2 regions of the Acidovorax sp. KKS102 genome follow, and region 2 is predicted to be linked to the other one. Evidence: predicted binding sites of a transcription regulator. Region 2 holds the regulator's gene; the other holds the start of a gene.
The links. Region 2 encodes FNR, which switches genes on or off when oxygen is low (the NO sensors DNR and NnrR bind a similar motif). Its sites were predicted from a motif close to TTGATNNNNATCAA; they were not measured.
Positions count from the first base shown of each region.

Region 1: C380_RS00390 (cation-translocating P-type ATPase) is a predicted target of FNR. The motif match lies at 1,330-1,343, and genes of this name have one in related genera.

Region 1 is NC_018708.1:83,684-87,274, forward strand. It holds gene C380_RS00375 (class I SAM-dependent DNA methyltransferase) at 1-307, opposite strand, end outside; gene cueR (Cu(I)-responsive transcriptional regulator) at 431-949, opposite strand; gene C380_RS00385 (heavy-metal-associated domain-containing protein) at 1,012-1,218, opposite strand; gene C380_RS00390 (cation-translocating P-type ATPase) at 1,385-3,591, shown strand, end outside.
Region 2 is NC_018708.1:3,394,289-3,397,879, reverse strand. It holds gene ccoG (cytochrome c oxidase accessory protein CcoG) at 1-1,172, shown strand, start outside; gene C380_RS15560 (FixH family protein) at 1,237-1,515, shown strand; gene C380_RS15555 (hypothetical protein) at 1,571-1,867, shown strand; gene fnr (fumarate/nitrate reduction transcriptional regulator Fnr) at 1,968-2,690, opposite strand; gene hemN (oxygen-independent coproporphyrinogen III oxidase) at 2,880-3,591, shown strand, end outside.

The DNA of each region.
Region 1 (3,591 bases), 1.9 Mb from region 2:
GCAGGAAGGGGAAGACCTGGTTACTGAGCGCGTCGAACATTTCAGCCGGGGCCATGTTCTTGAAGCGCGACCAGCGCATGTTGTCGTGCGGGCGCTCTTGCGCATCCACGCCTGCGGGGATGAGGCGCACAGGCTGGGTTTTGAGGCGCAGGGCCTTGTTGTCTTCGCGGGTCTGGTCGCTGTCGAGGGCGCGCAGAAAGAGCAGGTAGGTGATCTGCTCGATGACTTCGATGGGGTTGGCGATGCCGCCGGACCAGAAGGCGTTCCAGACTTGATCGACTTTGTTGCGCAGGTCACCGGTGAGCATGGGGGCAGTCTGTAAGGGGCTGTAGGAAAGCCTGCAAGTCTGCCACGCGGAGCCGCCGGGGGCCCGGCGGGCGCAGTTTGGGGCCTTTTTGGCACCAAGCGATAGTGGAATATGCGCGAGCAGCTATTGATTTGGTAGCGTTTTGCGCAAGGCCCGGGGGGCGTGTTGTTCTGCCTGCCCGGAGGCCAGGTCGTCCAGGATGGGGCAGTCGGGCCGGTCGTTGCCTTTGCAGCAGGAGACCAGCGTTTGCAGGCTGCGCTGCATGGCCTGCATCTGGGCGATGCGTTCGCTCAGGTCGTCGATGTGCTGCTGGGCGATGCGCTTGACCTGGCTGCTGGCGCGGCTGCGGTCGTGCCACAGGCCCAGCAGCTCGGCGATTTCTTCCATCGAAAAGCCCAGGTCGCGGCTGCGGCGGATGAAGTGCAGGGCGTGCACGTCGGCCTCGGTGTACTGGCGGTAGCCGCTGTCGGTGCGCGCCACACCGCTGATGAGGCCCAGCGATTCGTAGTGCCGCACCATGCGCGCCGAGATGCCGGCGCGCCGGGCGGCGACGCCGATGGGCACGGGCCAGGCGATGGCGCGGGGCGCTGCGGCCTTGGTGCGCGCGGTCGGCGCGGTATTGGCGGACTGGGGCGTTGTCATGGTGTGGCCCTCGTTGGGGTGTGTGGTGGCGCGGCGCTCAGAGGCAGAAGACTCTCAGCCTCTCAAGCCGCGACGGTGTAGCCTTCTTCGGCAATGGCGGCGGCCAGGGCTTCGCGGGGGGCGGTGCTGTCCACGTCCACCTTGCCGCTGGCGCGGTCGATGCGCACCTGGGCGTTGGGGTCTACCTGCTGCACGGCCTGGGTGACGGCGCGTTCGCAGTGGCCGCAGGTCATGCCCTGTACTTGGAAGGTTGTGGTGTTGGTTGCCATGGTGTGTCCTTGTTGGTTTGGAAATGTGGCCGTGGATGCGACCGAAGCGAATGTTGAAGCTTGACATCGTGGCAGAGTCAAACGCTGCGCAAGACACTCATGATGTGAGGGTTGATCAAGATCAATGCTTGACCTTGCCATCACGTCAAGGATCAGCATCCCCGCTATGAACACCATTACCACCCCCCCCAACACCGCGCCCGGGTCTGTGCACTCGCTGGACCTGGGCATTTCTGGCATGACCTGCGCGAGCTGCGTGGGCCGTGTGGAGCGCGCGCTGCGCAAGGTGCCGGGCGTGCAGGAGGCCTCGGTCAACCTGGCGACCGAGTCTGCGCGCATTGCCTTTGTGACGCAGGTGGGCGCTGACGCCGCTGCGATGGAGGCGGTGCTGCGCCGCGCGGTGCGCAATGCGGGCTACGAGCCGCGTGCGGCGGGGCAAGAGGATGTGGCCGAAGACCTGTCCCCTTGGGCCGGCTTCATGCCCGTGGGCATTGGCCTGCTGTTGTCAGCGCCGCTGGTGCTGCCGATGATCGGCGACCTGTTTGGCCAGCATTGGATGCTGCCCGCCTGGGTGCAGTTTGTGCTGGCCACGCCGGTGCAGTTCATCCTGGGGGCGCGGTTTTACAAGGCGGGCTGGCACGCCGCCAAGGCGCTGAGCGGCAACATGGACTTGCTGGTGGCGCTGGGCACCAGCGCGGGTTGGGGCCTGTCGATGTGGCTGTGGCTCACGGCACCCACGGACCACCCGGGGCATGTGCCGCACCTGTACTTCGAGGCGTCGGCTGTGGTGGTCACGCTGGTGCTGCTGGGCAAGTGGCTGGAGGCGCGCGCCAAGCGCCAGACCACGGCCGCGATCCGCGCGCTGCATGCGCTGCGGCCGGATGTGGTGCATTTGCTCACCAAATCTGGCGAGGTGGATGTGCCGGTGGCTGAAGTGCTGGTGGGCGACCAGCTGGTGGTGCGGCCGGGGGAGCGCATCCCCGTGGATGGCACGGTGCACGAGGGCCACACGCAGGTGGATGAATCCATGCTGACGGGCGAGCCCCTGCCGGTGGCGCGCGATGTGGGCGCGGCGCTCACAGGTGGCTCGATCAATGGTGATGGCCGCATCGTGATGGCGGTGACGGCCGTGGGCGCCGAGACGGTGCTGGCCCAGATCATCCGGCTGGTGGAAGACGCCCAGGCCGCCAAGGCGCCCATCCAGCGGCTGGTGGATCAGGTGTCGGCCATTTTTGTGCCGGTGGTGCTGGTGGTGGCGCTGGTGACCCTGGCGGGCTGGCTGGCCATGGGCGCGGGGCTGGAGGCGGCGCTGATCCACGCCGTGGCCGTGATGGTGATTGCCTGCCCCTGTGCGCTGGGGCTGGCCACGCCCGCGGCCATCATGGCGGGCACGGGCGTGGCGGCCAAACACGGCATCCTGATCAAGGACGTGCAGGCGCTGGAGCTGGCGCACAAGGTGGACACGGTGGCCTTTGACAAGACCGGCACGCTGACCGTGGGCCGGCCCCGGCTCACGGCGTTTGAGGTGGTGCCCGGCCTGGATGACAGCGCGGTGATGGCGGCGGTGGCCGCTGTGCAAAGTGGCAGCGAACACCCGCTGGCGCGCGCAGTGGTCGCGGCTGCGGGCGAGCGGCAGATTAACGTGGCCACGGCGCAGGACGTGCGCGCCGTGCCCGGGCGCGGCACCGAGGGCGAGGTGGATGGCCAGAGCTACCTGGTGGGCAGCCTGCGCTGGATGCAGGAGCTGGGGGTGGCACTGGGCCCGTTGTCCGACCGCGCGGAGGCGTTGCAGCGCGAAGGCGCCACGGTGTCCGCCGTGGCCCAACGGGTCACGGAAGGGTTGGCGTTGAGGGCGCTGATGGCCTTTGGCGACGAGCCCAAGCCCGGTGCGCGCGAGGCGCTGGCCGCGCTCAAGGCGCGCGGCATTCGCACCGTGATGGTGTCGGGCGACAACCGGGGCGCGGCCGAGGCCATGGCCCGGCGCCTGGGGCTGGACCCGGCCGCAGGCGAGGTGATGGCCGAGGTGCTGCCGGGCGACAAGGCGGCCAAGGTGGCTGCGTTGCAACAGGGCACTGATGGCAAGCACCATCATGTGGCGATGGTGGGCGACGGCGTTAACGATGCCCCCGCGCTGGCGGCGGCCGATGTGGGCATGGCCATGGGCAACGGGACTGATGTGGCCATGCACGCAGCGGGCATTACGCTGATGCGCGGCGACCCGATGCTGGTGGCGGCGGCACTGGATATTTCGCACCGCACGGTGATGAAGATCCGCCAGAACCTGTTCTGGGCGTTTGCATACAACGTGGCGGGCATTCCGCTGGCGGCGCTGGGTTACCTGAACCCGGTGGTGGCGGGCGCGGCCATGGCGCT
Region 2 (3,591 bases):
ATCCGCAGGATTTCATCTACCTCACCGGCCTTCTGATCATTTCGGCGTTGTCGCTGTTCCTGTTCACTGCAGTGGCCGGGCGTCTGTGGTGTGGCTTTGCGTGCCCGCAGACGGTGTACACCGAAATGTTCATGTGGATCGAGCACAAGATCGAAGGCGATCGCAGTGCCCGGCTCCGCCTGGACAACGGCCCCTGGACGTTCGAGAAGATCCGCAAGAAGTTTTTCAAGCAAGTGGTGTGGATCGCGGTGGCCCTGTGGACCGGGTTTACTTTTGTGGGGTACTTCGTCCCCATTCGAGAGCTGGGCAGCGAGCTGCTGGCGTTCCAGGGCAGCTGGCAGATTTTCTGGGTGCTGTTCTACGGTTTTGCCACCTATGGCAATGCGGGCTTCATGCGCGAGCAGGTCTGCAAGTACATGTGCCCTTATGCGCGCTTTCAAAGCGCGATGTTTGATAAAGATACGCTGATCGTTACCTACGACCCTGAACGTGGCGAGCAGCGTGGTCCGCGCAAGAAGAACATCGACTACAAAGCCCAGGGGCTGGGCGATTGCATTGACTGCTCGCTGTGTGTGCAGGTCTGTCCCGTGGGCATCGACATCCGCAAGGGCTTGCAGTACGAATGCATCGGCTGTGGCCTGTGTGTGGACGCCTGCAACACCGTGATGGACAAGATGCAGTACCCGCGTGGGCTCATCCGTTATTCGACCCAGAACGGCGTGGCCAAGCACTGGACGCAGTCGCAGATGTTGCGCCGCGTGCTGCGCCCCCGCGTGCTGATCTACAGCGCCGTGCTGGTCACCCTGTGCGTGGCCATGTTGGCCAGCCTGGTGGTGCGCACGCCGCTGAAGGTGGATGTGGTGCGGGACCGCGCTGCGCTCTCGCGCATCGTGGCAGGTGGCAAGCTGGAGAACATTTACCGGCTGCAGATCATGAATGCCACCGAGGGCGAGCAGCGTTATCGCATCAGTGCGCGGGGCCTGGAGGGGCTCGAAGTGGCTTCCGAGGCTGAAGTGGACATTGGCGCGGCAGAGTCTCGCTGGGTGGCCGTGCGGTTGCAGATTCCTTATGGTTCCGCCACGCCCGGATCGCACGCCGTTCAGTTTGATGTGCAGGCCGTAGGAGCAGCGGCCCATGTCACGGAGAAATCCGTGTTCCTTGTACCGCGCTGAGCGGTATTCCGGTGGGGCCCTTCAGGGCCGCACTTTGACCGATATTGTTGAGGAGTAAAGCACCATGTCTTCAAACCCTGCCATTGCAACCCCGGCGGCAACCGTACCCTGGTGGAAGTTTGGCCATGTGTGGCTGGTGATTGCCGGGCCTCTGATCGTGATCGTGGCGGGCTTTGTGACGCTGTGGCTGGCGATTTCGCGGCCCGACCCCGTGGTGGCGGAGGACTACTACCGCCAAGGCATCGAAATCAACAAGACACTGGTGGCGCCGGAAAAGAGTCTGGCGCCGGCCCTCAAGGCCCGCAACCATGCGGCCACCCCTGTGCAAGACCAACCACGCTGAAACCCCAGGGTCGCACACGCTGGCGACCCCGGCAGCACCAGGAGACAGAACCTATATGTGGACGCAACGCCTGATGTGGATTGCATGGCCCGCCTTTTTGATGGCGGGTGTGCTGGAGATGCTGGTTTTTGCCATGGTGGACCCCCAGGACCTGCACTGGTTCGGGCAGCCTCTGGCGCTGTCGAGGCAGGGGGTGTACACCCTCGCATTTTTTGTGTTCTGGGCCATCACCATGGCCACCAGCGCATTGACCACGCTACTGTCCATGTCCCCGTTTGAGGTCAACCGCTGTCCCGTGCCCGACGGGGAGCGCCCTGACGATTGCCGCAAGACATCGTCGTCTTGCTCCTGAGCCTTTTTCGCCGTTCATGCGGGCATGCGCTGCATGCCGTTTTAAAAGGGACCGGCGGACTTTGGTACGGCCCCGACTCTCAGCCGACGAGGGGCCGTAATCAGTGGCAGGTCTGCTGGCTGTTCACAATGCGTCGCAGGGCATCGGTGTCGAGGATGCGCACATGGCGCTGTTTGACTTCCACGATGCCTTCTTCCACAAACTTGGAGAAGGTGCGGCTCACTGTTTCAAGTTTGAGGCCCAGGTAGCTTCCGATCTCTTCGCGCGTCATGCGCAGCACCAGTTCTGATTGCGAGAAACCCCGTGCATGCAGGCGCTGCACCAGGTTGAGCAAGAAGGCCGCCAGGCGCTCCTCGGCACGCATGCTGCCCAGCAGCAGCATCACACCATGTTCGCGCACGATCTCGCGGCTCATGATCTTGTGCACGTGGTGCTGCAGGGCCGTGACTTCGCGGGAGAGTTCTTCTATGCGGTCGAAAGGCATGACGCAGACCTCGGCATCCTCAAGGGCCACCGCGTCACAGGTATGGTGGTCGTTCACGATGCCGTCCAGCCCGATGATCTCGCCCGCCATCTGGAAGCCCGTGACTTGATCGCGCCCGTCTTCGGTGGCTACACAGGTCTTGAAAAAACCGGTGCGGATGGCGTACAGGGACGTGAAGGACTCGCCATTGCGAAACAGCGTGCCGCCGCGCTTGACCTTGCGGCGGACAGCAACGACCTCGTCAATGCGCTGCAGTTGCTCTTCGTTCAAGCCCACGGGCATGCACAGCTCGCGGAGGTTGCAGTTGGAGCAGGCGACTTTGATGGTGAGCGGGTTCATAGACACATGGGCTTGGGTTAGCGGTCAAGCATATCGCGCTTGCCGTACACGAACCTGAATACAGAGCGCGGGCAAGCGGCTGACCTTCATCAAATTGTCGCCGTATCGCTTGCGGGTTCACTTGATGCAGGTCAAGGACATGTCCCGGAGCCTACGGCACAGTCAAGGTGTACGCAAGGAAATTTCCCCATGACTGCTGTTTCGCCAGACCTTCTGCGCCGCTTTGACGTGCCAGGGCCCCGCTATACATCCTATCCAACTGCCGACCGTTTCGTGGAGGCGTTTGGTCAGGAAGACTATGTGCTGGCGCTGCAACAGCGCCGCTCGGGCACGCTGGCCAAGGCCATGCCGCTGTCCCTGTACGTGCACATCCCGTTTTGCGAATCCTTGTGCTACTACTGTGCCTGCAACAAGATCATCACCAAGCACCATGACCGCGCCGAGGTCTACTTGCGCTACCTGAGCCGCGAGATCGACCTGCACACCGCGCACTGTGGCGTAGGACAGGTGGTGAGTCAACTGCACCTGGGCGGTGGCACGCCCACCTTCCTATCCGATGATGGATTGCGGGAGCTGATGGCCATGCTCAAGCGCAGCTTCACGCTGGCGCCTGGGGGGGAATACTCGATCGAGGTGGATCCTCGCACCGTCAATGCAGAGCGTCTTGCACTGTTGGCTGAGCTGGGTTTTAACCGGCTGAGTTTTGGCGTGCAGGACTTTGATGCCGAAGTGCAGAAGGCTGTGCACCGCATCCAGCCTGCCGAGCAGGTGTTTGCGCTGGTCGAATCTGCGCGTTCGTTGGGCTTTGACTCGGTGAATGTGGATCTGATCTACGGCCTGCCGCGCCAGACGCCCGAGTCTTTTGACCGCACGCTGGCCCAGGTGGCGCAACTGCGGCCTG